Regions from separate parts of the Diaphorobacter sp. ED-3 genome, predicted to be linked through region 2. Evidence: predicted binding sites of a transcription regulator. Region 2 holds the regulator's gene; the other holds the start of a gene.
What was found. Region 2 encodes FNR, which switches genes on or off when oxygen is low (the NO sensors DNR and NnrR bind a similar motif). Its sites were predicted from a motif close to TTGATNNNNATCAA; they were not measured.
Positions count from the first base shown of each region.

Region 1 (15,129 bases), 1.8 Mb from region 2:
AAGGGTGGCGGGACGAACCTGGATACTGGACATGGGAAAACGAAAGCAGGTGAAAAGCGAAAAACCCAGCATTTTCGCGCAAATGCCGCTTCGCCTCTCATGCCCCGCAGTTTCCACCTTGCCAACCCCGCCATTGCACGCAAACGCGGCCATCTGTGGCATAGCGCACATGCCACGGCCACGCCGCGCTACATCAGGCGGCGCAGCAGCGCCATTACCTGGTCGAAACGCGCGCCATAGGGCGGGTATAGCAGGTGTCCCAGCGACCAGCGCGACTGCGCCAGCACCGACTTCTGGTGGCAAAAGCGCAGAAAGCCGGCCTCGCCATGGTAGGCGCCCCAGCCGCTGTCACCCACGCCGCCAAAAGGCAGCGCGTCGTGCGCGATGTGCATCAGCGTGTCGTTCACCGAGACGCCGCCACTCACGGTGCGCCGCAGCACATCGTCGCGCACCGCCTCGCTGCGCCCGAACCAATACAGCGCCAACGGACGCGGGTGGGCGTTGATGTGGGCAATGGCATCGTCCAGGCGCTCGTAGCTGAGCACGGGCAGCACGGGCCCGAAGATCTCTTCCTGCATGAGCTGCATGTTCGGGCTGGCACCGAACACCAGCGTTGGCGCCATCTGCCGCCCCACCCCGTCGCCGATACCCGGAGGCGGTGGCGGGGGTGCGCCCGGCACGGGTTGCAGCACGTGTACCTCCGCCCCGTGCGTCTGGGCCTGCTGCAGCATGGTGCGCAGCCGCGCGAGGTGGCGCGTGCTGATGATGGAGGCGTAGTCCGGGTTGCCCTCGAAGTACGGAAACAGCCGCGCCACCGCCACGCGGAACGCTTCGGCAAAGGCCGCCTCGTTGCCACGCGGCAGCAGCACGTAGTCGGGTGCGATGCAGGTCTGGCCCGCGTTGAGCAGCTTGCCGTGGGCGATCTTGAGCGCGGCCTCCTGCATGTCGCAGTCCGCATCGATGATGCACGGCGACTTGCCGCCCAGCTCCAGCGTGGTCGGCGTGAGATTGGCGGCCGCAGCCTGCGCAACCTTGCGGCCCACGGCCGTCGACCCGGTGAACACCAAGTGGTCGAAGGGCAGCGAGGCAATCAACGCCGCCGTGGCCGCATCACCCTGCACCACGCAGAACTCCTCGGGCGCGAAGAACTGCGCCACCAGCGCTGCAATTTGCGCCGAAGTGTGGGGCGTGAGCTCGCTGGGCTTGAGCATCACCCGGTTGCCCGCGGCCAGCGCACCAATGGCCGGCCCCAGCGCCAGCTGCACCGGGTAGTTCCACGGCGAGATGATGCCCACCACGCCCAGCGGCTGGCGCTCGATCCAGCCGCGTGCGGGCTGTAGGAACAGCGGCGTGCGCACCTTGGTGCGCCGACTCCAGCGCGCCAGATGCCTGAGCGTGTGCCCCAGTTCCGCGCGCAGCACGAAAAGGTCGGCCACCTCCGTCAGGCGCTGTGAGCGCATGCCAAAGTCCGCCTGCACCGCCGCTGCCAGCACCGGCCCATGTTCGTCCAGCATCTTGGACAGCCGCAGCAAGCGCTCTCGACGCACCATCAAGGGCACATCGGGGTGGGCGCGGCTGGCTTGGCGCTGGAGGTCGAACAGGTGGCGGATGTCATCAGGGCTCATGCCGTGCATGATAGGGCTCGCCACCCCACCGCCAGACCGAGCCGCGCGTGACATTGTGTTGCCGCCCTGCCCCCGTAAGATGCGCCCCTGCCCTCCCGCTTGAAAGGAACACGAGATGAACGGTCATTGTCTTTGCGGCGCAGTCCACTTCACGTCCCCCGCGGCCAAGGAAATCGGCGCCTGCCATTGCGGCTTCTGCCGCCGCTGGGGTGGCGGGCCGCTGCTGGCCGTGCATTGCGGGCCGGAGGTGGAGTTCACGGGTGAGGAGCATATCGGCGTGTATGCGTCCTCTGATTGGGCACAGCGGGCCTTCTGCACGCGCTGCGGAACACACCTGTACTACAAGCTGCTGGCGACGGGCGAATATTTCATTCCCGCCGGGGCCTTCGAGACGCAGGACTTCGAACTGGCCAGCCAGATCTACATCGACAAGAAGCCCGCGTACGCCTTCGCGAACCAGACGCCGACGCTCACCGAGCAACAGGTGATCGCGCAATACGGGCCGCCCAACGGCTGAATGCGCGGGGCAAAGAGTGTTATAGCCTTTTAAGCCTCCAGCGCTTATCCAGCAAGCGCAAGCATCTCATTTTTCAATAGCAATCAATGCACTTCGCGCGGCACGACGTCGGTGACGTCCGTGCTGCGCTGCGGGGCATGCGCCGTCGGGCCGGGCGCCGTCCAGCGCGCCGTGCTGCGGTACACGGTGCTCCACCCCTCGCGCGGGTTCATGCGCATGGCCCAGGGCATGACCGGGCGGCCCGTGAGGCGCGCCCACACGGCGCGTGCGCCCCACACGAGTGCCAGAACGGCGGCCGCGGCCATCAGACTGAGGAAAAAAAGCGCACCCATGGCGACGACCACGAGCCGCAACGTCCACCGGATCGCGCCGGCCACAATTTCGTTCAAACCATGCCCCTTTTTGGCAGATGAGAGCGCGGGAAAGGCCCGCGCCCTCGTTCAATGGTAGACCTCACCCCGCGGGGCGGGCTTCGCCGAAGTGGAATACCCCTGGGTCTGTCACAGGATCGACATCCACCGGAATCACGCTCTTGGGCGGGTAGCGGCCCTCCAGCAGCAGCTTGGACAGCGGGTTCTCGATGCGCTGCTGGATGGCCCGCTTGAGCGGACGCGCCCCGAACACCGGGTCGAACCCCACCTTGGCCAGTTCGCCCATCGCGGCCGGCGACACCTGCAGGGTCAGGTCCATTTTGGCCAGCCGCGCCTCCAGCAGACGCAACTGAATGCGTGCAATCGCTTCGATGTGCTTGGCATCCAGCCCGTGGAACACCACCGTCTCGTCGATGCGGTTGAGGAATTCGGGACGGAAATGGCCCTTGAGTTCCCCCCACACGGCTTCCTTGATGTCCTCAGCATCCTGGCCCACCATGGCCTGGATCAGGTGCGAGCCAATGTTGCTGGTCATCACGATCACCGTGTTCTTGAAATCCACGGTGCGCCCCTGGCCATCGGTCAGGCGTCCGTCGTCCAGCACCTGGAGCAGCACGTTGAACACGTCGGGGTGGGCCTTTTCCACCTCATCCAGCAGCAGCACGCTGTAGGGCTTGCGGCGCACGGCCTCGGTCAGGTAGCCGCCCTCTTCATAGCCCACATAGCCGGGAGGCGCACCAATCAAGCGCGCGACGCTATGCTTTTCCATGAACTCGCTCATGTCGATGCGCACCAGATGCTCTTCACTGTCGAAGAGGAACCCGGCCAGCGCCTTGCACAGCTCGGTCTTGCCCACGCCCGTGGGCCCCAGGAACAGGAAGCTGCCCAGCGGCCGGTTGGGGTCCGACAGGCCCGAGCGCGAGCGGCGGATGGCATTGGCCACGGCGGAGATCGCCTCGTCCTGGCCCACCACGCGCTCGTGCAGCTTCTCCTCCATGTGCAGCAGCTTGTCCTTCTCGCCCTGCATCATCTTGGCCACGGGAATGCCGGTGGCGCGGCTGACCACCTCGGCGATTTCCTCGGCACCCACCTGGGTGCGCAGCAGCTTGTGCTTGGTGCCCGTGCCGCCGGCCTCGCTGTCCTGCGCTTCCTTCAGGCGCTTTTCCAGTTCTGGCAGCGTGCCGTACTGCAGCTCGGCGACCTTGTTGAAGTCGCCCTTGCGCTTCAGGTCGTCGATCTGTGTGCGGATGGCATCGATGTCCTTGCGGATCTGCTCAGAGCCCTGCGCGCTGGCCTTCTCGGCTTTCCAGACCTCTTCCAGATCGGCGTACTCGCGCTCCACATTGCCCAACTCTTCCTCGATGAGCTGCAGGCGTTTTTGCGAGGCCTCATCGGTCTCTTTCTTCATCGCCTCGCGCTCGATCTTGAGCTGGATCATGCGGCGCTCGAGCTTATCCATCGACTCGGGCTTGGAGTCGATCTCGATCTTGATCTTGGCCGCGGCCTCGTCGATCAGGTCGATGGCCTTGTCAGGCAAAAAACGGTCGGTGATGTAGCGGTGCGACAGCTCGGCCGCGGCGACGATGGCCGGGTCGGTGATGTCCACGCCGTGGTGCGCCTCGTAGCGCACCTGCAGGCCGCGCAGGATGGCGATGGTGTCTTCCACGCTGGGCTCGTCCACCAGCACCTTCTGAAAGCGCCGCTCCAGCGCCGCGTCCTTCTCGATGTACTTACGGTACTCGTCCAGCGTGGTCGCGCCGATGCAGTGCAGCTCGCCGCGCGCCAGTGCGGGTTTCAGCATGTTGCCCGCGTCCATGGCGCCTTCGGCCTTGCCGGCGCCGACCATGGTGTGGATCTCGTCGATGAAGAGGATGATGCGGCCTTCCTCGTGCGCCACTTCCTTCAGCACGGACTTCAGGCGTTCCTCGAACTCGCCGCGGTACTTGGCACCCGCCAGCAGGCCGGCCATGTCCAGCACCAGCACGCGCTTGTTCTTCAGCGTCTCGGGCACCTCGCCCTCGACGATGCGCTGGGCCAGCCCCTCGACGATGGCGGTCTTGCCCACGCCGGGCTCGCCGATCAGCACGGGGTTGTTCTTGCTGCGCCGCTGCAGCACCTGGATGACGCGGCGGATCTCGTCGTCGCGGCCGATCACCGGGTCCAGCTTGCCCTGGCGGGCGCGCTCGGTCAGGTCCAGCGTGTATTTCTTCAGCGCCTCGCGCTGGCCCTCGGCTTCGGCGCTGTCCACCTTCTGGCCGCCGCGCACGGCATCGATGGCCGCCTCCAGGCTCTTGCGGGTCACGCCGTTGTCCTTGGCCAGCTGCGCGGCCTCGCCCTTGCTGTCGACCAGCGCCAGCAAAAACAACTCACTGGCGATGAACTGGTCGCCGCGCTTGATGGCCTCCTTCTCGGTGGCCTGCAGCACACGGCCCAGCTCGGGGCTGCCCTGCACCTGGTCCTGGCCCTGCACCTGGGGCAGGCGCTTGACGGCGGCCTCGGCCGCGGCCAGCAGGCCCGGCACATTGGCGCCGGCACGCTGCAGCAGCGCGCGCGGGCCTTCATCCTGGCGCAGCATGGCCACCAGCATGTGCACGGGCTCTATGTAGGCGTTGTCATGTCCCAGGGCCAGCGACTGTGCATCAGACAGCGCTTCTTGGAACTTCGTGGTGAATTTATCGAGACGCATGTGAAACCTCCAACTTGTCACTAGCTAGGGCTCCGGGGCCTCGATTTCAAGCCGCCGGACGATAAAAGTCAGCCCACCTGGGGCGGCGCGGCGATGCCCCAGCGCGCCAGCGCCGCATCGTCGCTCACGCGCGCATCCACCCAGCGCGCACCCTCCGGCGTCTGCTCCTTCTTCCAGAACGGCGCCTGGGTCTTGAGGTAGTCCATGACGAACTCGCAGGCCTGAAAGCTCTCGCCACGGTGCGCCGAGGTCACGGCCACCATCACGATCTGGTCCATGGGCGCGAGCAGCCCCACGCGGTGGATCACGCGCACGCCATAGAGGTTAAAACGTGCAAACGCCGCATCCACCATGGCCTCGATGGATTTCTCGGTCATGCCCGGGTAGTGCTCCAGCTCCATGGAGGCCACGCTGTCCCCTTCGTTGCGGTCGCGCACCGTGCCCACGAAGCAGCACACCGCCCCCACGCGCGCGTCCCGCGCACGCAGCGCCGCCAGCTCGGTGGAAACGTCGAAGTCATGGGTCTGGATGGAAACGCGGTGCATGGCAGTGGTCAGCGGCAGAATTGCGGAATTGACGGCACTTTAACGCCCACCCCACACTTGCACACCATGGCCCTGCAGACCATCACCACCGACGACTACCTGCTCTACCCCTCGCCGCGCAATGCGCACCGTGTGGTGTTTGAGTTCCAGACTTTCGTGCCCCACCCCTATGCCTTGGTCGATCTGCCCAGCTTCGACCTGGCGGGCCGCTACAGCCTGTTCTCCGCCCACCGCAAGGCTGACGCGAAGATGGGCCAGCTCGTGACCTTCGAGCTGGAAGGCGACCAGCAGCGCTTTGAGCGCCTGTTCGTGCCTGATTGAAGGTACTTGACGACAATAGTGGGGTATACCCGGATTTTTGACTTGTCTCAAAGGGACTCCCGCCGGGCTGCGCTGCAATGGCTCCATCACATAACGACGGAGGAAAAACGCCATGCAACTGCTCAAGCAACTCTTCACCACCGAGGTGGGTCTGTTCAGCGCCATAGGCATCGGTTTCATGCTGTGCATGGGGGGCTTCTTCGTCTGGCTGTTCACGCGCAACGATGCGCCCCCGGCACAGCAGAAGCGCTGATCCACTCCATACCCGCGCAGGTGCTGTCTCCACCAGGAGCGGCGCCTTTGTTTTTGCGCCGTGCCAGACAATAGGCGGATGCACGACGACAACCAGATCCTGGTCCCGCCCTCCTTCATCGCGCTGTACAGCGACACACGCGCACGCCTGCAGGCGCCTGCCGCCGAGGTGCGGGCGCGCTACGAGTGGTGCGAGGACCTGGCCTGCCACTTGGTGGAACAGGCGCAGCAGCTGTACCACGGCGGTGCGCGGTCAGAAGAAGGAGTGCTGCTGGGCATCCACGCCGGCCTGGCCGGTCCGGACGCGGGCGTGACCCCGGCCGAGGCGCGCTGGATCACGCTGCGCCTGGCCGAGTTGCTGGGGTGGCGCAGCCCCGAGCTGCCCGCCCTGGCGGTGCAGCAGCCTTGAACGCCGTCAGCCGCCCGTGACGGGCGGAAAGAACGCCGCCTCGGCGCCTGCCGCCAGCGGCGTGGCGTCATGCGCCATGGTCTGGTCGAGGGCCACGCGCACGGCGCGCCCGCGCGAGAGGCAGGTGGCCCAGGGCTCGCCACGGGCGATGAGTTCATCGCGCAAGGCGCCCAGCGTGGTGGCGCCGGTCTGCACCGTCTCCTGCCCCGTGCCCACGGCCTCGCGGATGGAGGCGAAGTAGCGCACCGTGATCGTGAAGGGCGTGGTCATGATAGCAACTCCGCAAATGGCAGGAAGCGCACGGTGTCGCCGCGCGCAATGGTCTGGCCGGCGGGGTTGTCCACCACGCCGTCCGCCCAGGCGGCCGAGGTAAGCACGCCCGAGCTTTGGTTGGGAAACAGTTCCAGCGTGCCATCGGCGCCCTGGCGCACGCGCAGGAATTCACGGCGTTTATCGGCCCGGGGCCAGTTGAATCCAGCCGTAGCAGCTATCGCTTTAGGAGCAACATCACGCACGCCCTGCAGGCGCAACAGGAAGGGGCGCACCAGCAGGCCGAAGGTGACGAAGCTGGACACGGGGTTACCCGGCAGGCCCATGAAGTGTGCACTGCCGCCCGCGTGGGGAATCTGGCCGTAGGCGAAGGGCTTGCCCGGCTTCATGGCGATCTGCCAGAGATGCAGCGTGCCCAAGCGCTCCACCGCCGGCTTGATGTGGTCTTCCTCGCCCACGCTCACGCCGCCGCTGGTCAGGATCAGGTCATGTCCCTGAGCAGCCTCGCGCAGCGCGGCCACGGTGGCCTCGCGCCGGTCGGGCACGATGCCCAGGTCGCTCACCTCGCAGCCCAGGCGCAGCAGCATGGCGCGCAGGAAGAAACGGTTGCTGTTGTAGATGGCGCCGGGCTTCATCTGCGCGGGCGGCACATCACCCGGCATGACGAGTTCGTCGCCCGTGGAAAAAAGCGCCACGCGGGGCCGGCGCGCCACCTGCAGGGTGCCCAAGCCGATACTGGCAGCCAGGCCCAGCTCTGCGGGAGTGAGGCGCGTGCCAGCGGCCAGCACCTCAGCACCCCGGGTGATGTCCTCGCCCGCGCGCCGAATCCACTGACCCTGGGCCGGTACGGCATTCACGCGCACGCGATCCCCGTCGAGCGCCTCGCAGTCTTCCTGCATCACGATGGCATCGGCCCCCTCGGGCACCGGCGCGCCCGTGAAGATGCGCGCCGCCGTCCCCGCCGCCAGCGGCACGCCGAAGGCGCCCGCGGGAATACGCTGCGCCACCGGCAACTCCACCCCCGCTGCCGGCACGTCGGCGCAGCGCACGGCGTAGCCGTCCATCGAGCTGTTGTCGGTGGGCGGCACCTGCAGCGGCGAGGTGGCGGCCTGCGCGAGCACGCGACCGTCGGCGTCGAAGGTGTTGACGGTGTCGGTGCCTGCCAGCGGGGCGGCCTGCGCCAGCAGTTCGGCCAGGGCTTCGTCCAGTGGCTTGAGGGGTGCACGCGCTTGGGGTTTCATTCGCAGGCCTCCGCCCGGTCGGGCACATAGTCAAAACGCGCGCCCTGTGCCAGCAGCCATTGCACCACGGCGTGAGGGTCGTCCAGGTTGAGCACCGGCAGCGCGGTGGCCACCGGCGGCAGCGGCGCGTCGGTGGCCACGGCGACGATGCAGGGATCGTGCGGATAGAGTGCGGGCCGTTCGCGGTAATCGGGTGATGCGGCGCGCCAGATCTCGATCTTGGGCAGGTCGCTTTCCTTGAAGCCTTCCACCAGCACCCAGTCCACGCGCGGATCCAGCTCCGCCAGCAGTTCGTGCACGCTGGGCGTGTGCTCCTGCTCGAATTCGCGCATCAGCGCCATGCGCCGGTCGGAGGCCACGGCCACTTCGTAGGCGCCGGCCTCGCGGTGGCGCCAGGTGTCCTTGCCCACATGGTCGATGTCGAACTTATGGTGCGCATGCTTGACCACCGACACGCGCAGGCCATGCAGGCGCAGTTCGGGAATCAGCTGCTCCACCAGCGTGGTCTTGCCGCTGCCTGAATAGCCGGCAAAGCCAACCACCTTCATTCCGACACTCCTTCAGTTTCACTCATCTATTAATAGCTACCAGCGCTTGATGGATAAGCGCCAGAGGCCGATTTGATCCCTAATCGCAATGGGCTGCGATATAGGCCTTGACCTGCTCGGCATCGGCCGCCAGCACCTGCAGGCGCTTGGGCAATTGCTCGATGCCCTCGAACCTGGCCGGGCGCTCGGGTGCGCGGCCCAGGGCTTCCTGGATGGTCTCGGCGAACTTGATGGGCAGGGCCGTCTCCAGCACGATCACGGGCACGGCGGGGTCGCCACGGTGCTCGCGCGCCACCTTCACGCCGTCGGCGGTGTGGGTATCGATGATCTGGCCGAAGCGCTCGTACGTGTCGCGGATGGTGGCCAGGCGGTCGGCGTGCGTGCTCTTGCCGCTCTCGAAGCCGTACTTGGCGCGTGCGTCTCGGAACACGGGGTCGCTCCCCAGGTCGAAGAAGCCCTGTTTGGCCACGCCCTCGGCGAACAGCTCGCGCGTGCGCTCCGCATTGCGCCCCAGCAGGTCGAACACGAAACGCTCGAAGTTGCTGGCCTTGCTGATGTCCATGCTGGGGCTGCTGGTCTCGTGCGTGTCGGCCGCGCCGCGCACGCGGTAGGCGCCGGTGCGGAAGAACTCGTCGAGCACGTCGTTCTCGTTGGTGGCAACGATCAGGCGGTCGATCGGCAGGCCCATCTGGCGCGCCACATGGCCGGCGCAGATGTTGCCGAAGTTGCCGCTGGGCACGGTGAAGCTGACCTTCTGGCCGTTCGTCTCCGTCGCCTGGATGTAGCCCGCGAAGTAGTACACCACCTGCGCCAGCAGGCGCGCCCAGTTGATCGAGTTGACGGTGCCGATCTTGTATTGGGCCTTGAACGCGTGGTCGTTGCTCACCGCCTTGACGATGTCCTGGCAGTCGTCGAATACGCCTTCGATGGCCAGGTTGTGGATGTTCGCGTCCTGCAGGCTGAACATCTGCGCTTGCTGGAACGGGCTCATGCGACCGTGCGGGCTGGTCATGAACACGCGCACGCCCTGCTTGCCGCGCATGGCGTACTCGGCCGCGCTGCCGGTGTCGCCGCTGGTGGCGCCCAGGATGTTGAGCTGCTCGCCACGGCGGGCCAGCTCGTACTCGAACAGGTTGCCCAGCAGTTGCATGGCCATGTCCTTGAAGGCCAGCGTGGGGCCGTTGGACAGGGCCTCGATCCACAGGCCGTCTTCCAGGTGGCGCAGCGGCACGATCTCGCCCGTACCGAACACTTCGGCGGTGTACGTCTTCTCGCACAGGCGCTTCAGGTCCGCGGGCGGGATGTCGTCGATGTACAGCGACAGGATGCGGAAGGCCAGTTCGGCATAGCCTTGCGTGTGATAGGCGGTACGCAGCGCGGTCAGCTCGGCGTCGCTGATCTGCGGGTAGCGCTCGGGCAGGTACAGGCCGCCGTCGGGCGCCAGGCCTTCGAGCAGGATGTCGCAGAAATGCTTGCGGTCCGCGTGGCCGCGGGTGGACAGGTACAGCATGGCGTGCAGCCCCTCTTAGTTGTTGAGCTCTTCCTTGCGGATGCGCGTGATGCTGGCCAGCACCGTGGGCAGGCCCTGGATCTGGGCGAGCGCGGCGTCCATGTCGCCCTCGCGCGTGTCGTGCGTGAGGATGATCAGGTCGGTCTGCGTGCTGCCTTCGCCGCCCACCTCGTCGGCCTCGCGCTGCAGCACGGCGTCGATGCTGATGCCCGCGCCGGCAAGGATGCCGGTGATCTTGGCCAGCACGCCGGCCTCGTCGGCCACGCGGATGCGCAGGTAGTAGCTGGTGACCACGTCGGCCATGGGCAGCACGGGCAGCTCCTGCCCCGCCTCGCGCAGCGTGTGGCTCTGGAAGGCCAGCGGCGGCACGCGGTGCGCGGGGTCGGCCTCGATCAGGCGAGTGATGTCCACCAGGTCGGCGATCACGGCGCTGGCGGTGGGCTCGCTGCCCGCGCCCTTGCCGTAGTACAACGTGGTGCCCACGGCGTCCCCGTGCACCACCACGGCGTTCATCGCGCCTTCGACATTGGCGATCAGGCGCTTGGCCGGTACCAGCGCGGGGTGCACGCGCAGCTCCACGCCATCGGGCGTGCGCTTGGTCGCGTCGCCCTGGCGGCGCTTGGCGATCCCCAGCAGCTTGATGCGGTAGCCCAGTTGCTCGGCATAGCGGATATCGACGGCGGACAACTTGGTGATGCCCTCCACGTAGGCCTTGTCGAACTGCACCGGAATGCCGAAGGCGATGGCGCTCATGATGGTGGCCTTGTGCGCGGCGTCCACGCCCTCGATGTCGAAGGTGGGGTCGGCCTCGGCGTAGCCCAACGCTTGCGCTTCCTTGAGCACCACGTCGAAGTCCAGGCCCTTGTCGCGCATCTCGGACAGGATGAAGTTGGTGGTGCCGTTGATGATGCCGGCCACCCACTGGATCTGGTTGGCCGCCAGGCCTTCGCGCAGCGCCTTGATGATCGGGATGCCGCCGGCCACCGCCGCCTCGTAGGCGACCACCACACCCTTCTCGGCCGCGGCCTTGAAGATCTCCGTGCCATGCACGGCCAGCAGGGCCTTGTTGGCCGTCACGACATGCTTGCCGGCGGCGATCGCCTCCAGCACCAGCTGCTTGGCGATGCCGTAGCCGCCGATCAGCTCGACCACGATGTCGATCTCAGGGTTGGCGATCACTTCGCGTGCGTCGCCCACCACGCGGGCGTTCTCGCCCACGATGGAGCGTGCGCGGGCGGTGTCCAGGTCGGCCACACAAGCAATCTCGATGCCGCGGCCGGCGCGGCGGCGGATTTCTTCCTGGTTGCGCGACAGGACGTTGAACACGCCGCTGCCCACGGTGCCAATGCCCAGCAGGCCCACTTGGATCGGTTTCATATCAGGGTTACCCGTCAAAAAAGGCTCCAGCGCCCTATTGACGGGCGCCAGCAGCTATCAAAAATGAAGTTCACGCCGCCTTGGCGTGGCGCTGCCGGTAGGCGGCCAGGAAGCCCGCCAGCCGGCCGATGGCCTCGCGCAGGTCGTCTTCGTGCGGCAGGAACACGATGCGAAAGTGCTGGTTGTCGGGGTAATTGAAGCCCGAGCCCTGCACCAGCATGACCCGCGTGGCGCGCAGCACTTCCATAAAGAACTGGCGGTCGTCCGCGATGGGGTACATCTCGGGGTCCAGGCGGGGGAACATGTACAGCGCCGCCTGCGGCTTGACGCAGGTGACGCCGGGGATGGCGGTGATCAGCTCGTAGGCCAGGTCACGCTGGCGGCACAGGCGCCCGCCGGGTTTGACCAGGTCGTTGATGCTCTGGTAGCCGCCCAGCGCGGTCTGGATGGCCCACTGGCCCGGCACGTTGGAGCCGAGCTTGATGTTGGCCAGCATGTTGATGCCCTCGATGTAGTCGCGCGCGGCCGTCTTGTCGCCCGAGATCACCATCCACCCGGCGCGGTACCCGCAGGAGCGGTAGGCCTTGGAGAGCGAGTTGAAGGTGAGCGTGACCACGTCGGTCGACAGGCTGGCCATGGCCGTGTGCTTGACACCGTCATACAGCACCTTGTCGTACACCTCGTCGGCAAACAGCACCAGGTTGTGCTCGCGCGCGATCTGCACGATGCCCTTGAGCAGTTCGTCCGAGTACAGCGCGCCCGTGGGGTTGTTGGGGTTGATGACCACGATGCCGCGCGTGCGCGGGGTGATCTTGGCGCGGATGTCCGTCAGGCTGGGCATCCAGCCGTTGTCTTCATCGCACAGGTAGTGCACAGGCCGACCGCCCGACAGGCTGGCCGCCGCCGTCCACAGCGGATAGTCGGGTGCGGGCACCAGCAGCTCGTCGCCGTCGTCGAGCAGCGCGTTGGTGGCCATGGTGATCAGGTCGCTCGCGCCGTTGCCCAGGTAAATATCGTCCAGCGTCACGCCGGCCACGCCCTGCTGCTGGCTGTAGTGCATCACGGCCTTGCGCGCCGCAAAGATGCCCTTGCTGTCCGAGTAGCCCGCCGAGTTGGGCAGGTTGCGGATCATGTCCTGCTGGATCTCCTCGGGCGCGTCAAAGCCGAACGGCGCCAGGTTGCCGATGTTCAGCTTGATGATCTTCTGGCCCTCGTCCTCCATCTGCTTGGCCGCGTCCACGATGGGGCCCCGGACATCGTAGAGAACATTGTTGAGCTTGGCGGATTTGCGGATGGGCTTCATGTGCGGGCAGGCGTGAGGAGAGGGGCACAAGTGGGGCTGCGGCCCCGCCGGGCGCAGGGCGCCTCGGTCAAACCTATAATTTGACCACAGTTCCACCCAAGGCCCCGGCCGCCCCACAACCGCGCAGGGTGCGGGCAGCCTCCGCAACGCCCATGAAATTCCAGCCCGAACGCCCCGATACCCAGTCCATCACCGCCTACGGGCCGGACTGGATCGGCGTGGACGCCGATCGGGTGACCGAGAGCGTCATCATCGGTGCGCGCGGCCAGCGCATCGCCTGGAACTGCCGCCGCTTCGAGGACCTGACTGCCGCGCACTTCGCGCAACTCGCCGAACTGGACGCCGAGGTGGTGATCTTCGGCAGCGGCCTGCGCAACCGCTTTCCACCGCCCGCCTGGTTGCAGCCACTGATGGCGCGGCGCATCGGCCTGGAAACCATGGACACCCAGGCCGCTTGCCGGACCTACAACGTCCTGGCAGGCGAAGGGCGCAACGTGGTCGCGGCGCTGCTGTTGGAAACCGAGTAACGGCAGATTCCCCCTGGCGCCGTATCCGAGTGCCAGGGCGTCGGTTCTCCTGGAGGGGGTTTCGGGGTAAAATAGTCTGTTGCGGTCGGGGGCACCACCCAAAAAAGAGTACACCCCCACTCCCCCGGCTTTTCTTCGACTAATTCGTGAGAGATAGAAGTGCCATGGCGATCGTTGTCAACAAACCCCTTCCTGAATTTGAAGCCAACGCGACTGGCGGAATCAAGGTTTCCAACGTCTCGCACCAGGGCCAGATTCTGATTCTGTATTTCTACCCGAAGGACAACACCCCGGGCTGCACCACTGAGGCCATGCAGTTCCGCGACAAGTTCAAGGATTTCGAGAAGGCCGGTGCCGTGGTCTTCGGCGTGTCGCGCGACAACATGAAGTCGCATGACGACTTCAAGGAAAAGCTGGAGCTGCCCTTCGAGCTGATCGCCGACACCGAAGAGAAGATGTGCCACATGTTCGGCGTAGTGAAGAACAAGATCATGTACGGCAAGAAGGTCAAGGGCATCGAGCGCAGCACCTTCCTCGTCAATCCCGAAGGCATTCTGGTGCAGGAATGGCGCGGCCTGAAGGTGCCGGGCCATGTGGACGAGGTATTGAAGGCCGTGAAGGCGATCAAAGCCCCTGTCAAGAAAGCCGCCTGAACACCTGACGGCTCTACCGTGGGCCGCCACGGGGAGCATGCATAATGGGTCAATGCTGCTGAGAAACGCAACACGCTCCCCGCAATCCAAAGCCGCCTCGGTCTCCTAGGCGGCTTTGTGCTTTTTGAACGTTACTTTCCTCAAGGCTCCCTGCAATGCCCCTGCCCCCCGCCCCGACCCAGCGCGCCGCCCTGCTCAAACCAGACGCCTATCGCATGACGGTTTTCGAGGATGACGAGGCCGCGGAGGCTTCCGCGGCCCCGCCCGCTACAGCGGCCGCTCCCACTCGCAAGCGCGCGGCCACCAAGACCAGCGCCGCCAAGAAAGCCGCCGCACCTGATACCGCCATCCCATCCGGTGCAGGCCGCTCGACCAAAGCAGGGGTATCTGCTGCATCCGCCCATTCGCGCGCACGCCCTGCGGATGAGGGCGCAGTGCGCATGAGACCCCCTGTCACCGCAGTGCCCCCGGCTGCCCCGCCGCGCGCCGCACCGGACGCTGCACCTCGCAAGAAGCGTGCTGCCGGGCCGAAGAAGATGTTCGTGCTCGACACCAACGTGCTGCTGCACGATCCCACGAGCCTGTTCCGCTTCGAAGAACACGACATCTTCCTGCCAATGATCGTGCTGGAGGAACTCGACGGCCACAAGAAGGGCATGACCGAGGTGGCCCGCAACGGCCGCCAGGCCAGCCGTACGCTGGATGCGCTGGCGGCAGCCCATGGCAGCGCCGACATGGCCTTGGGCCTGCGCCTGGATTCCACGGGCCAGCGCGCCGCCGGCGGTTGCCTGTACTTCCAGACCGCCCCCCTGAACTACCAGTTGCCCTCCAGCCTGCCCCAGGGCAAGGCCGACAACCAGATCCTGGGCGTGGTGGAAGCGCTGCGCAAGCTGCATGCGCCGCGCGAGGTGGTGCTGGTGTCCAAGGACATCAACATGCGCGTGAAGGCGCGCGCCCTGGGCCTGGTCGCGGAG
Region 1 covers NZ_CP115182.1:3,015,641-3,030,769, forward strand. The annotation lists gene PCQ86_RS14635 (GNAT family N-acetyltransferase) at 1-33, opposite strand, end outside; gene PCQ86_RS14640 (coniferyl aldehyde dehydrogenase) at 189-1,625, opposite strand; gene PCQ86_RS14645 (GFA family protein) at 1,741-2,142, shown strand; gene PCQ86_RS14650 (hypothetical protein) at 2,226-2,531, opposite strand; gene clpB (ATP-dependent chaperone ClpB) at 2,596-5,199, opposite strand; gene moaE (molybdopterin synthase catalytic subunit MoaE) at 5,268-5,744, opposite strand; gene PCQ86_RS14665 (hypothetical protein) at 5,811-6,065, shown strand; gene PCQ86_RS14670 (DUF3149 domain-containing protein) at 6,178-6,318, shown strand; gene PCQ86_RS14675 (hypothetical protein) at 6,397-6,726, shown strand; gene moaD (molybdopterin converting factor subunit 1) at 6,733-6,996, opposite strand; gene PCQ86_RS14685 (molybdopterin molybdotransferase MoeA) at 6,993-8,237, opposite strand; gene mobB (molybdopterin-guanine dinucleotide biosynthesis protein B) at 8,234-8,785, opposite strand; gene thrC (threonine synthase) at 8,865-10,295, opposite strand; gene PCQ86_RS14700 (homoserine dehydrogenase) at 10,311-11,672, opposite strand; gene PCQ86_RS14705 (pyridoxal phosphate-dependent aminotransferase) at 11,743-12,975, opposite strand; gene PCQ86_RS14710 (Mth938-like domain-containing protein) at 13,128-13,502, shown strand; gene PCQ86_RS14715 (peroxiredoxin) at 13,667-14,155, shown strand; gene PCQ86_RS14720 (PhoH family protein) at 14,311-15,129, shown strand, end outside.
Region 1: the regulator FNR is predicted to act here: its motif matches at 6,103-6,116, upstream of PCQ86_RS14670 (DUF3149 domain-containing protein).

Region 2 (15,129 bases):
TGGTGCACGGGGGCGCCGCTGGCCAATTGGTGCCAGTGCGGGTCCAGGAAGTCGGGCCCACACTTGAACACCCGCACGCGCCGGCCTTGGCGTGTGTGCAGGCGCGCCAAAGCGGCGGTGACGGTGGTCTTGCCCTGCCCAGAGGCGGGCGCGGCGATGACCAGGGCGGGACAGCGGCTCATGGTGTGGCAGTCGGTGATGGCGTTACTGCGGCGCCCACTTCAGGCCCACGTAGAACGTGCGGCCGCCGGTGGCGTAGGTGCGCGCCAACTGGTAGTCCTTGTCGGCCAGGTTGTCGACGCGGGCCAGCAGCGTCACGTCGCGCGCCACGCGCTTGCTGGTGTAGAGGTTGAGCGTGGTGTAGCCGCCCAGTACGTTGGTGTTGGCCGCGTTGTCGTACCGGCGCGCAGATGCGTAGAGCTCCGCCCCCAGCGTCCAGCCTGCCACCAGGGTGTCGGCACCCAGCGTGGCGTAGCGCTTGGCACGGCGCGCCAGCAGTTTGCCGCTGTCCAGGTCACGCGGGTTCTGCCAGTCGATGGAGCCATGCAGCGACACGCCCGCGATGCGGTGCGCGGCCGACAGCGTCACGCCCTTGTACTCGGCGCGCCCCACGTTCTCGTAGCAGCCGAAGCTGGAATCACAGCGGCCCGCGGCGCCGAAATTGATGAGGTTGCTGACGCGGTTGCGGTACGCCACGACACCCACGCTGCTCTCTCCTTGCGTCCACCGCGCGCCCAGTTCCACGTTGCGCCCCTTCTCGGGCTGCAGGTCGGGCGCGCCGTATTCGCTGAAGCGGTGGTAGAGCGTGGGTGCGCGGAAGGACGTGCCGGCCGCTGCGGTGACGCGCCACTGCGGCGTAATGGCGTAGCCATAGGACAGGCTGCCCGTGCTTTTGCCGCCGAACTCGCTGTCGTCGTCATAGCGCAGGTTGGCCTGCAGCGTATGGGCGCCCTGGTTCAGGCCATAGCCCAGCGCGAGCGCGTTCTGTGAGCGGTCACGCTGGAGGTCGCCCACGAACTCGGTGGCGGGGTTGTGCAGTTCGTCCTCGCGGCGCTCCAGCGCGGCTGTGAACAGATGCGCGCCCAGGCGCCACTCGTTTTGCAGCAGGTAATTGTGCAGCGTGGTCTCGGTCATGTAGAAGTTGGGCCGGGTGCTGTATTCACTCTGCCCCTGCGTGACCTGCAAGCGCGTGCTGTACACGTCGCTCCACTTGGCCAGCCATGCCAGGCTGGCCGTGCGCAATTGGTGGTGATTGCGGTCGTCGGCCGTTTTGCTGCCGTCGTACTGCGAGTTGAGGTTGCTGGCGAGCAGCGTGCCCTCCAGGCGATGGGTCGTGTCGAACTGCACGCCCAGTCGGGCATTGGCAGAGGTGCGGCGGTAGCCGTCTTTGTCCGGGTTGTAGGCGGAGCCTACGCGGGCACTGAAGCCATCGGCGCGCTCATGCGACAGCCCCAACGCATAGTCCACCTGCTCGGTGCCGCCACTCACGCCGGCCTGCACCGTCCGCGTGCCCTGGTTGCCCAGGCCCACGCCCACGTAGGGCGCCGGCGCACCCTCGCCCTTTTTGGTGAAGAGCTGGATCACGCCTCCCATGGCATCCGAGCCGTACACAGCAGCCGCTGGCCCGCGCACGACCTCGATGCGGTCGATCTGCGACAACGGGATTTGCTCCCACACCACGCCGCCGGTGGATTGCGAGTCCAGGCGCACGCCGTCCAGGTACACGGCGGTAAAGCGCGACTCCGCTCCGCGCAGGTAGACGCTGCCACTGCTGCCCTGGCCGCCATTGCGCGTGATCTGCACGCCTGGCAGGCGCGAGATCACGTCAATGACGCCTACCGCGCCGCTGGCCTCGATGGTTTCACGGTCGATGACGGACACATCGGACACGATGTCGGCCAGCGGCCGGGCCACGCGGGTTGCCGTGATGACGGTTTCACGCAGTTGGGGTTCTGTGGCTGCCTGGGCCAGCAGGGTCTGGGACACGGCGGGGAAAGCGGCGGCCAGCGCCAGCGGCAGCACGGCGACGCGCGCGTGCACGGAAAGCGCACTCAAGCGCACATTGAACGGACGGGTGTTTGTCATGTGGGGCAAACAGAGAGATCGCCACGGCCGACCTCCCCGTCGGCACCTGGGCATAACGGCCCAGGTTTCACAAAAGGAAACGCGGAGCCACCTCGTTGGCCGGTATCCGGGCTGGCGGAACGCTCTGCATCGCCTTCCCAAACGCTTGTTCAAGGCGCTCAGTGGCTTGTCAATGAAGAGGGAGCCGAGGTACGGCTCATCCGCTGACCGTTGCGGGGGCAGCGCAGGCACAGGACGCACTCCATGGCGGAGGGCCCCTCCCTGCTTCCCGTTGAACTGCGGCATGTGAACCACGCCGCTAGCACCAACTGCGCAATTTTACGATGGTTCGCACGCCGATCCCTACAATCGGCAGCGTATGGCCTCCCCCTCTTCCATCGACCAGATCGCCGAGCGCGTTGAGCGGCTGCTGCTGCGCCATGCCGAGTTGCAGCGCACCAATGCCCTGTTGGCGCAACAGGTCGCGGCGCTCACCCAGGAGCGCGATTCCCTCCAATCCCGCCTGCAGGCGGCCCGTGCCCGCGTAAACGCATTGCTGGACCGCCTGCCTGCCGAGCCCGAACTCCCCGGCACTGCCGAGACGAAAGACGCGCCATGAAGCAGATCGAGGTACAGATCCTCCAGCAAAGCTATCTCCTGGCCTGCCCGGACGGCCAGGAGTCGCGCCTGCTGGAGGCGGTCGAGCGCGTGGATACCGCCATGACGCGCATCCGTGACGCGGGCAAGGTACGCGCGCGCGAGCGCATCGCCGTGCTGGCGGCCCTCAACCTGGCTTTCGAGATCGCCGACCGCGAAGCCGCCGATTTGGCAGCCGCCTCAGCCCCTGCGCGCATCGCCCCCACCCCGGTCGCGCCGCATGTGCACGACAGCGATGAGCGCGTGCAGCAGTTGCTCCTGCGCCTGGACGAGGCGCTGGGCGAGGATGGGCGCCTCCTATAACCATTACGGTAAAAGCCTGGCCCCTGGCTGCACACGGGCAGCCCACTACAATGAACATGTCTGCGGTGCTGCCGGGCTTTATATTTCCTTGAACCAATGCTCATTGAGCACGGGCTTGGTACATCGCCCGGTGAGCGTGATCATCTCGCGTCAGATGAACCCAACGCCTGGCTGCCCTCGCCCACCTGAACCCCCGGTTCAGGATGCCGGTCCGGTGGCATTCGCAGACACCTTTTCTCCGGTAATCGCTTGCGCCCTCGCTCCGGGTGAGTGCCAGTGACCTCAATACCTGCTCAGAAAATCCGGCGCTCCGCGGCCAGCGCGCGCAACCCACCCATCTGCAAGGCACAGAGCAGACCTTGGTAGTCGTCGCACCGATGCCAAATATCCTGGCGTGGTTCGGGCGTTCCCATTCCTTCGGCAACCTCACTGATACGCAGCGCGCGCCCCAGACGTACGGTGGCGCATCCAGTAAGGCAGCGATGGGTAGCTGGATTTCTCCACGTCGATGAGAACAGACTCGTCACTTCCGCTGGTAGAGATCTGACAGCGATACGTCACGCCTGAGCGTCTCAGTTTGCACCATTCGCTTGCCACGGCATGCTTCGCAGAGCCGCTGTGGTTCCACAAAACGCTGCTTTCAGGGCACGCACCACGGCGCCGGCTGCCCATGGACAACCTCCATCCATAGCGCCCATGCACCCAGGGAAAAAAGCACACCACCTGCCAGCCGAGACCCCCACGCCCCACCCTTCACGCCGATCCAAGCGCGAATGCGGCCAAATGTCCACGGCCCCAGCACCAGCCATACACCGCTTCCCACGCCAAACAGGACCATGCACAAGGCTCCGCGGAGCACGCTTCCGCTGAGAGCGGCAGTCAACAGTGCGGTATACAGCAGGCCGCATGGCAGGAGCGCCCAGGCCACACCCGCGGTCAGGAGCCCGCCAGGCCGAGAGACCAAGGGCTTGACCTTCGCCCAGGCAGCACGCCCCGCCCGCTCAACCCACAAGGGCTGCTGCGCTTGCACCATCATCATCCCGCCCCACGCGAGGATGAGCACGTGCATCAGCGTCCAAAGGGGGCGCAATGCCGAGGTGCTTTGCCCCAGCCATGCGAGTTGCTCCATAGCCAGCGCAACCACCGCCCCTGCGGCGCCGTAGCCAATCAGGCGCCCCACGTGAAACTGCGCTACCCGTTGGAGGATTCCGCGGCGGGACGCCCATTGAATGGTGTGGGTGGCGTCCGGCGTGCCACCCAGCCCCGTAAGCGCCGCGCAGGGAACAGAACACATCGCCAAACAGTGAGCCCCTCCCATCAGCCCCATCAGGAAGGCCGTCGTGGCCAGCGCCCACAGCATGGATCAAATAATCCGGGAAAAGCGAGCGCGGTTACGGTCAGCCTGCAGATACTTGTCGAACACCATGGCCACGCCGCGCACGAAATACCATCCCATGGGCGTGACTTCAACGCCCTCATCACTGATTTTCACCAAGCCCTGAGCCGCCATTTCTTGCAGTTGCTGTAATTCCGCATCGAAATAACTGCGGAAATCAATCAGCCAGGACTGTTCCAACGGCTCAAACAGTAATTCACCTTGGCACATCAACGCCATGATGACTGCGCGACGCACCAAGTCGTCCTTGGTCAACGCCAGCCCGCGCACCACAGGCAAATGCCCCTGGTTAATGCAGTCGTAATACTCGTCCAGCGTTTTCACATTTTGACTGTAAGTAGCGCCCACGCGCCCGATGGCAGAAACGCCCAGACCAATCAGGTCGCAATCGGGCTGCGTGCTATAGCCTTGGAAATTGCGGTGCAGCCTGCCTTGCCGCTTGGCCACCGCCAGCGCATCGTCTGGCAGAGCGAAATGGTCCATGCCCACGTAGACGTAGCCGGCTTCCTGGAACACATCAAGTGACCGGGCCAACATGGACACCTTGGCCGAAGCCATGGGCAACTCGGCCGTGATGATGCGTCGCTGCGACTTGAAGCGTTCTGGCAAGTGAGCGTACGCATACAGCGCGATCCGGTCTGGCCGCAACTCGGCTACCTGCTCCAAGGTGCGATCAAACGACTCCGGTGTCTGGCGCGGCAGCCCGTAGATCAAATCCACGTTCACCGATTCAAACCCGAGCTTCCGAGCCGCATCGACCAACGCGAACACCTTTTCGGCAGGCTGAATGCGGTGCACGGCCTTTTGTACTTCAGGGTCGAAATCCTGCACGCCAAAGCTCAGGCGATTGAAACCCAGCTCCGCCAACAATCCCAGCCGCGCTTCATCCACGGTCCGGGGGTCCACTTCTATGGAGTACTCCCCCCCAGGAACAAGGACGAAACTGCGCCTCAGCATGCCCATCAGTTCGCGCAAACCGTCATCCGTCAGGAAAGTAGGCGTGCCTCCGCCGAAATGCAGCTGGCTCACATGCTGACCCACACCGCAGTGCGCCGTATGCAGGTCGATTTCACGGCTGAGGTAACGCAAGTAGACCTCTGCCCGCTCCGGATGCCGGGTAATGATTTTGTTACACGCGCAGTAATAGCACAGCGATTCACAAAACGGGATGTGGACATAAAGCGACAACGGCATCGCCTTGGCTACCGACCCCACGCGACGCTGCTGCAGCGCAAGGATGTATTCCCGCTCGCCAAAGGCCTCGACAAAACGATCAGCAGTCGGATAAGAGGTGTAGCGCGGCCCTGGGACGTCAAAGCGACGCAGGAGCTCTGTTGTAACAACGGTCATGACGGGATTCCTTGCACTTTCATATCACTGTGCCGTAGAGTCCCCCATGAGTCCTTGACGTTGATCAAGCGCCCATGAGGTCCTTGTGGCGACAATTTGACTTCGGCTCAAAGTCGTCCGGCGGCCTACGGCATTCCATGTCTCCCAGCCGTTCAGAGGTAAGCTCAAGCCATGAACAGGGTTCCCATGCATACGAATCTCCAGACCATCAAAGTTGCCTGCTCAAACTGCAATCTGCGTGAGCTGTGCATGCCCGTGGGTCTGGACGACCAGCAACTCAAGCGCATCGATGACATTGTTGCTGTACGACGCAAGATCAAGCGTGGCGGCACGCTTTTCCGGAACGGTGAACCCTTCACATCCCTTTTTGCCATCCGCACCGGATTCTTCAAGACCTGTGTCGCCACCGAAGACGGTCGCGATCAAGTGACGGGTTTTCAAATGGCTGGCGAGATCATCGGCCTGGATGGCATCGTGAGTGACCGCCACACCTGCGATGCGGTAGCGCTTGAAGACGCCGAAGTATGCGTCATGCCTTTCGATCGTATTGAAGAGTTGTCGCGCGAAGTAACGGCATTACAGCACCATGTGCACAAGATCATGAGCCGCGAGATTGTTCGCGAGCATGGGGTCATGCTGTTGCTGGGGAGTATGCGTGCCGAGGAACGCCTTGCCGCATTCCTGTTGAATCTCGTACAACGCTTGCATGCCCGGGGTTTCTCACAATCCGAATTGGTGCTGCGCATGACACGCGAAGAGATCGGCAGCTACCTGGGATTGAAACTGGAAACCGTCAGCCGCACGTTTTCCAAGTTCGTGGAAGAAGGTATTGTGGAAGTAAAACAGCGCCATGTGCGCATCGTCGATACCGATGCGCTGAAGCGCATTGTCAACAGCCAGCAAGCCTGCCATTAAGCCTGGGTTTTTGCTGATTCATAACTGATCGGCGGAAAGATCAGGAAACGTATTTGGCGCAATCAGCCGGCCGCGCCCCTTTGGGCACGGGGCAGCGATTCAACTCAAAGGGCGAGAGTGACAACAGCGTCGTCAATGCGCTGGAAGCCATGAGTACGAACCAGAACGTGAAGAAGGCGATGGTATACACACCTTCGCGCGAGAGATGCAGGGGTTGATCAAACCACTGCAGCGCTTCTGGATCCACGAAGGCGAACACCACCATTTCCATGACGCCCGCCATCAAAAAGGCCGGCCACGCGATCCACATCAATCGTTGCATCCACATTCGCCCATCTCCTAGCAGGTGTAGTTGACAGCCTAGCATCTGTTCTCCGGCATGCAAAGAGGACTCGCCCTGCCGGTCAACGCGGTTGGTCCTCCAGCGGAGTAGCTGCATGGTTGCGCCCCTTCATGGCAGGCGTCATGTCGCCTCCTGACTCCTTCAGGGTCTCGTTGATGTTCAACCCCCGTTGGTAATAGTCTTCCGCGATGACGGGGTCGGGTTGGCTCACGGCCAGCCAGAGGGTCACGAAGCCCGCAATGATGACAATCACCGGCCCCGCGATGACAAGCCAGACATGGCCAAACGTCCACCAAGGCTTTCCTGCGTCTTCCAGATTCATGGGGAAATTACTCGGCATTTATACCAACTCCTCGCTCATTTATGAGCACAGCTTGTTCATTTGCATTCCACGACCGCCTTCAGCGGGGTACAAGGAACACGGATTTCTCTGCCACTTGGGCTTTATCACCCTGCGCTTGAATATCGAAATACACCGTATGCGATCCAGGAGATGCTGAGCCATACGGAATTTGAAGACGGACAACCACCCATCGGGATTCCGCCGGTCCAATGTCAATTACGGTCTCGGACGCCACTTCCAGCCCTTCCATACCGTGGGCGCTGATGGTGTAGCGCTGCGCCCCCTCCGTGGCGTTCATGATCTGCAGCCGGTAGATATTTTCCAGCTTGCCTCCCGCCACGATGCGCGAGAGCGCAGCGCGGTCGCGCACGATGTCCACCTTCAACGGCGTGCGTACCACCAAGCTGGCCAGCATGCCAATGCACAACACCACCAGCACCGCTGAATAGAACAACACACGGGGTCGCAGCACGCGTTTGAGCATTTGCGATTGGGTCCAGTGGTTCTTGACGCCGTTCTGCGTCGAGAAGCGAATCAGCCCGCGCGGATACTTCATCTTATCCATCACGGTATTGCAAGCGTCCACGCAGAGACCGCAACCAATGCATTCGTATTGCAGTCCGTTGCGAATATCGATACCCGTTGGGCAGACCTGGACACACAGCGTGCAATCGATGCAGTCACCCAGTCCCGCAGCTTTGTGATCTACGGTCTTGTTACGGGGCCCGCGAGGCTCGCCGCGCTCGGGATCGTAAGAGACGACCAGCGTGTCCCTGTCGAACATTGCGCTTTGGAAACGCGCATAAGGGCACATGTATTTGCACACCTGCTCGCGCAGGAATCCTGCGTTGCCGTACGTGGCCAACCCATAGAAGATCACCCAGAATATCTGCCACCCTCCTTGCAGGGCCAGCAACTCTTCCCCCAGCTCGCGAATCGGAACGAAATAGCCCACGAAGGTGAAGCCGGTCCAGAACGCGACCGCAATCCAAATGGCTTGCTTGACAGTTTTTTTCCAGATCTTCTCAAATGTCCACGGACCATTGTCCAGGCGCATACGGGCACTGCGGTCGCCTTCGACTTTGTGCTCGATCCACATGAACATTTCCGTGTATACGGTCTGGGGACAGGAGAAGCCGCACCACAGGCGTCCCGCCACTGCGGTAAACAGAAAAAGCGACAGCGCGGAAATAATCAGCAAACCCGTCAGATAAATGAAGTCCTGCGGGTAAAGCACCAAACCAAAAATATAGAAACGGCGTGCTCCGAGGTCAAAGAGCACCATTTGGCGCTGGCCCCACTCCAGCCATGGCAGGCCATAGAAAACCAGCTGTGTCAGAAACACCATCGCCCAACGCCAACGGGCGAACACTCCACTTATCGAGCGTGGATAAATTTTCTTTTGCGCCTCATAGAGCGAAATGACCTCGGTCTGCGAACTTTCGGCCCCCACTGGCGTGATAGGAATCACCTTACGGGGCTGACCTTCGGCTGGCTTCATGGTGGAATCTCAAAAAGGAAGTGCAACTTCCAAAACGCAAAACGGCCGGCGCCCCTCGACGGGGAGCCGGCCGCACAGGGAGCATCAGCGCGGGGCGCCGGCCTTATTGGACAAACCCCAGACGTATGCCGTCAACACCTTGATCTGTGCATCGGTCAACTTGCCCGCTTGGGCAGGCATCTCGTTGGTCTTGCCATTGTTGATCATAGCGGTGATGGCAGCTTCGCCCCAGCCATGCAGCCAGATGTCATCCGTCAGATTAGGGGCACCCAGGGCCACATTGCCCTTGCCGTCCATCCCGTGGCATGCAGCGCACGCAGTGAACTTCGACTTGCCCAGAGACGCCTTCAGGGAGTCATGCGGGCTTCCCGACAGGCTCAGGACATAGTGGGCGAGGTTGCGCACATCTTCCGGCGAGCCCACGGCGGCCGCCATGGGAGGCATGACGCCAATGCGCCCATCGTGGATGGTCTTCTGGATCTGATCAGGCGCACCGCCGTGCAGCCAGTCACCGTCGGCCAGGTTGGGGAAGCCCTTGCTGCCGCGGGCATCGGAACCATGACACTGCGCGCAGTTGTTCATGAACAGACGCTCACCAATTGCCATGGCCGCTGCGTCGGCCGCCATCTCTTGGGGCTGCATGGCCTCGAACCGCGCATACAGAGGCTGCAACTCTGCGTTAGCCTTGTCCACTTCGGCTTGGTACTCGCCCAGCTGCGTCCAGCCCAACTTACCCTTAAAGGTCCCCAATCCTGGATAGGCAGCCAGATAGCCAGCGCCGAATACCAGCGTGATGATGAACAGCCACATCCACCAACGGGGCATGGGGTTGTTCATTTCCGTCAGGTCTTCGTCCCAGACGTGACCGGTGGTGTTGTCGGCCGTAGCCTCGACCTTCTTGCGGGACGTGATCCACAGCAGCAAGCCGCAGGCCACGATACCGATGATGGTGATTCCGGCCACGTAGAAGGACCAGAAGTTACTCGTGAAATCGCTCATGGGTTATCTCTTTTCTTGTGGAGACTTCTTCAGTCCTCGGCGAAGGGCAACTGTGCTGCCTCCTCGAACCGGGCCCGGTTGCGGCGCATGAAGGCCCAGAACCAGATGCCCACGAAACACGCCAGCGACGCCAGCGTGGCCACGATACGCATGGTGGTGATGTCCATGACCAGTTCCTCGATTACTTGAGCGCACGGCCCAAAACCTGGAGATAGGCCACCACGGCATCCATCTCTGTCTTGCCCTTGACCTGCTCGGCGGCGCTGGCGATCTCCTCATCCGTATACGGGACGCCGACCGTGCGCAATGCCTTCATGCGAGGAGCGACGACGGAAGGATCGATCTGGTTCTTTTCCAGCCAGGGATAGGCGGGCATATTGGATTCGGGCACCACGTCGCGCGGATTGTTCAGGTGAATGCGATGCCATTCATCGCTGTACTTTCCACCCACGCGATGCAGGTCGGGCCCAGTGCGCTTGCTACCCCATTGGAAGGGATGGTCGTAGACGAACTCGCCAGCCACCGAGTAGTGGCCATAACGCAGGGTTTCCGCACGGAACGGACGGATCATCTGCGAGTGGCAGTTGTAGCAACCCTCGCGCAGGTAGATATCGCGTCCGATCAATTGCACTGCCGTGTAAGGCTTCACGCCTTGAACGGCCTCAGTCGTCGATTTTTGAAAGAACAGAGGAACGATTTCCACCAGGCCGCCGACGGCCACAACCAGCAAGATCAGCACGATCATCAGGAAGTTGCTGGTTTCGACCTTCTCGTGCGTGAAGCCGGTGGATGCTTTGTTATGCGTATTGGACATGTAGTTGACCCTCCGAACTTCAGGCGTGAGCGGGTTTCACGGCGGGAATGGCCACCTTGACGGAGCGTCCGGAGATCGCCGTCACCCAGACATTCCATGCCATCACCAACATACCGCCGAGGTACAGCAGACCGCCAAAGAAGCGGATCGCGTAGAACGGATAGGTCGCCTTGACGCTTTCCACGAAGGTATAGGTCAGCGTGCCGTCGGGGTTCACGGCGCGCCACATCAGACCTTGCATCACGCCAGCAATCCACATGGCGGCGATGTACAGCACGATGCCGATGGTGGCCATCCAGAAGTGCAGTTCAATTGCCTTGATGGAGTGCATCTTCTCCTTGCCAAACAGGCGAGGCACCAGGTAATACAGCGAACCCATGGTGATCAGACCCACCCAGCCTAGCGCGCCTGCGTGCACGTGCCCCACAGTCCAGTCGGTGTAGTGCGAAAGCGCGTTGACGGTCTTGATGGACATCATCGGTCCTTCGAACGTGGACATGCCGTAGAACGACAGCGACACGATCAGGAAGCGCAGGATGGGGTCGTCACGCAGCTTGTGCCAGGCGCCGGACAGCGTCATGATCCCGTTGATCATGCCGCCCCAGCTGGGCGCCAGCAAGATCAGCGAGAACACCATGCCCACGGATTGCGTCCAGTCAGGCAGCGCGGTGTAGTGCAGGTGGTGCGGACCCGCCCACATGTACGTGAAGATCAGCGCCCAGAAGTGGACGATGGAGAGGCGGTAGCTGTACACCGGACGGCCAGCCTGCTTCGGGATGAAGTAATACATCATGCCCAGGAAGCCGGTCGTGAGGTAGAAGCCCACGGCGTTGTGGCCGTACCACCACTGCACCATGGCGTCCTGCACGCCTGCGTAGGCGGAGTAGCTCTTCATGAAGCCCGCCGGAATGGCCGCACTGTTGACGATGTGCAGCAGCGCCACGGCGATGATGAACGCACCGAAGAACCAGTTGGCCACGTAAATGTGCTTCACCTTGCGCTGGCCGATCGTTCCGAAGAACACCACCGCATAAGAGACCCACACGGCAGCGATCAGGATGTCGATCGGCCATTCCAGCTCGGCATATTCCTTGCCGGAGGTATAGCCCAGCGGCAGGCTGATGGCCGCCGCTACGATGACCAGTTGCCAGCCCCAGAAAGTGAACGCCGCCAACTTGGGCAGAAACAGCCCCGCCTGGCAAGTGCGCTGCACCACGTAATAGCTGGTGGCGAACAGGCCGCAGCCGCCGAATGCGAAGATCACGGCATTGGTGTGCAGCGGACGCAGCCGGCCATAGCTCAGCCATGGAATGCCGAAGTTGAGTTCAGGCCAGGTCAGCTGGGCGGCGATGAACACGCCTACCAGCATGCCGACCACCCCCCATACGACAGCCATGATAGAAAACTGGCGTACTACGGTGTCGTCGTAGTGCGCAACTCTTGTTTGTGAAGAATCCATCGGGCACCTCTAGTATTTGCAGTAAAAAGTTTTAACCAGGCTCGCAGTAGGCCTATTGACGAACATCAACCGTCCCTCAGAATGCGCTCCCCCTCCTGATCGACGTTCTCAAATTGGCCACGGTAGACGGCCCACCACAGTCCCGCCAGTACAAACAGCACCAGTACGACGGAGAGCGGAATCAACAAATACAGGATGTCCATATCAGACGACCTCCAAGGGCGTGCTCACGGCACGTGCGGCACCAGCGCAGTCGCCGGAACTCTCGTGGCTGAGCGGGTCCGGCAGGCGCGCCAGGCGGGCGGCGTTGAGCACGACGAGCAGTGAACTCAGCGCCATGCCCAGGCCTGCGAGCCAAGCCGGCATGTAGCCCGCAATCGCCAGGGGCACGCACAGCGCGTTGTATGCAGCCGCCCACCACAGGTTCTGGCGGACGACGCGCAAGGTGCGCCGCGCCAGCCAGAGTGCCTGCGCAACAAGGGCGAGATTTTCGCCCATAACCACGAAGTCGGACCGTGACTGGGCCAGGGGCACGGCGCGGCCGAACGCAAACGAGACATGCGCACCGGCCAGCACGGGGCCGTCGTTGAGCCCGTCGCCCACCATCGCCACATGGTGTCCTTGCGCCTGCAACGTCTGCAGATGCGCGAGCTTGTCCTGCGGGGTGCAGTCTCCCCGGGCCTGGCCGATGCCGGCCTGGGCAGCCACCCGCTGCACGGACTCGGCCCGGTCACCGGACAGCAGCTCGACCGCCACGCCTTCGGCGCGCAGCCCGCGCACCACCGCCGCGACCTCGGGGCGCAGTTGTTCGCTCAGCACGAACCGCGCGATTTCCACTGCCGCGCCTTCGCATTCCATCGACAGCACGACCTGCGGCCCCGCATCGCCGTCCACGGCGGGCACGCGGGCATGGGCCGCAGAGCCCAGGCGCAGTATCGTTTCCTGGGCGTGTGACGGTGACGATGCACGGGCCACCAGGCCTGCACCCGGCAGCTCCTGCACGGCATGGACCGTCCAGCCCGCGGGCGCCGCGGCAGACTGCGCCGCGGATGCCAGCGCGCGCGACGCGGGATGCAGTGAATGCGCCGCCAGCGCCGAAGCCAGGGCCAGCGCCTCGCCTTCGCCCCAGCCGGCCCCTGGCGCCACATGTACGCTATGCAGCGCAAGTCCATCGCGGGTCAGCGTGCCCGTCTTGTCGAAGACCACCGTATCCACCGCAGCCAGCGCCTCCAGCCCCTGCAGGTTGCGCACCAGCACGCCCCGCCGCGCCAAGGTGCCCGCAGCCGTCAGCATGGCCACCGGCGTGGCCAGAGACAGCGCGCAGGGGCACGTAACGATGAGCACCGCCACCGCCACCATCAGGGCATGGCTCGGATCGCTCGGCCACCACCACACTGCCGCCAGCACCGCGGCCAACAACACCGCCACCAGGAAAGGCCGGGCCACCCGGTCCGCCAGCTGCGCCAGGCGGGGCTTTTGCAAAGACGCGCTCTCCATCAATGCCACGATCTGCCCAAAGCGCGTCTCACTGCCCAGCGCCAAAACCTCCACCGTGACCGGTGCGCGCAGGTTGTAGCTGCCCGCCGTCACGCGGCTGCCTTCGGGTCGGTCCACAGGCGTGGATTCACCGGTGAGCAGCGCCTCGTCGGCCTGGGTACCGCCTGAAAGGATGCGGCCATCCGCGGGAAAGGCCTCCCCCGGCAACACGCGCACCACGTCTCCGGCCTGCAGACGGCGCGTGGCCACGCGCGTGAAGCTGCCGTCTTCCGCCCGCCGCTCCACGCTGTCGGGCAACCGGTTCATCACGGCTTCCAGCGCCCCTGCCGTGCGATCGCGCAGGCGCAGCTCCAGCCAGCGGCCCGTGAGCAGGAAAAAGACGAACATGGTCAGCGAGTCGTAGTAGACCTCGCGGCCAAAGGGGCCGGTCGGATCGAACGTGCCCGCCATGCTGACCACGAAGGTGATGAGCATGCCCAGCGCCACGGGCAGATCCATGCTGACCCGCCGCTGCCGGATATCGCGCAGCGCGCTGGAGAAGAAAGGCCCGCAGGCGAACAGCACCACCGGCAGGCTGATGACCCAGGAGGCCCAGCGCAGCAGTTGTTCCATTTCCATGGTCAGGTCGCCGGGCATGGCTTGGTAGGCAGGCCATGCGTACATCATGACCTGCATCATGCAAAAACCCGCCACCAGCCAGCGCCACAGCGCCTTGCGGTTCTCGCGCTGGCGCTGCTCCCGCGCCAGCGCATCCAGGGCAGGCAGCGCGCGGTAACCGGCCTTCTGGACCGCGCCCATCAACTGAGACGGGCGCACTCGTCGCGGGTCCCATACCACGCGTGCGCGGCGGGTGGCGGCGCTCACGTCCGCTTCCGCCACGCCGGGCACACGCCGCAGGGCTTCCTCGATGGTCAGGGCGCAGGCGGCGCAGTGCATTCCGTCGAGCACCACATGCGACTCCCACGGACCCGCCTGGGCATCCGCACCTGCGGGGGTAGATGTGCAGGGCTTGCCAAAGGCCGACCATTCCTGGGGGTCATCAAGCAGCGCGACCTCATCCGGTGCAGCCGTGGAGAGGGGCGACGCCCACGGGTCGGCATCAGGATTTGACATAGCCTCAAGACTATTCGGATTGCGCGAAGGACTCATTGACTTGAATCAAGACATGGACCACGAACTATCCTATGCTTTTACCGTTCTTAACGAAATGAGGAACTGCACATGTACAAACGCATCCTGATAGCCACCGACGGTTCCCCCCTGTCGCAAAAGGCCGTGGAAAGCGGGCTCTCACTGGCGGGGCTCACAGGTGCGTCGGTGGTCGCCTTGAAGGTCGTTCCCCGGTATCCGCGCAGCTATTTCGAAGGTGGCCTGCCCGTGGACGCCGCGGACATCAAGCGCATCGAGAAGCAGTGGGCGGATGCGGCCCAGGAACTGGTGGACAAGGTCAAGGTGCAGGGCACCGACGAAGGCGTGACTGTGAAGACC
Region 2 covers NZ_CP115182.1:1,228,661-1,243,789, reverse strand. The annotation lists gene PCQ86_RS06055 (cobyrinate a,c-diamide synthase) at 1-182, opposite strand, end outside; gene PCQ86_RS06050 (TonB-dependent receptor domain-containing protein) at 205-2,085, opposite strand; cobalamin riboswitch at 2,166-2,409, opposite strand; gene PCQ86_RS06045 (hypothetical protein) at 2,444-2,683, shown strand; gene PCQ86_RS06040 (cell division protein ZapA) at 2,680-3,024, shown strand; RNA gene ssrS (6S RNA) at 3,079-3,258, shown strand; gene PCQ86_RS06035 (sulfite exporter TauE/SafE family protein) at 3,665-4,384, opposite strand; gene hemN (oxygen-independent coproporphyrinogen III oxidase) at 4,388-5,770, opposite strand; gene fnr (fumarate/nitrate reduction transcriptional regulator Fnr) at 5,942-6,685, shown strand; gene PCQ86_RS06020 (hypothetical protein) at 6,726-7,013, opposite strand; gene PCQ86_RS06015 (FixH family protein) at 7,090-7,368, opposite strand; gene ccoG (cytochrome c oxidase accessory protein CcoG) at 7,430-8,872, opposite strand; gene ccoP (cytochrome-c oxidase, cbb3-type subunit III) at 8,957-9,871, opposite strand; gene PCQ86_RS06000 (cbb3-type cytochrome oxidase subunit 3) at 9,901-10,038, opposite strand; gene ccoO (cytochrome-c oxidase, cbb3-type subunit II) at 10,053-10,685, opposite strand; gene ccoN (cytochrome-c oxidase, cbb3-type subunit I) at 10,705-12,144, opposite strand; gene ccoS (cbb3-type cytochrome oxidase assembly protein CcoS) at 12,210-12,347, opposite strand; gene PCQ86_RS05980 (heavy metal translocating P-type ATPase) at 12,349-14,754, opposite strand; gene PCQ86_RS05975 (universal stress protein) at 14,863-15,129, shown strand, end outside.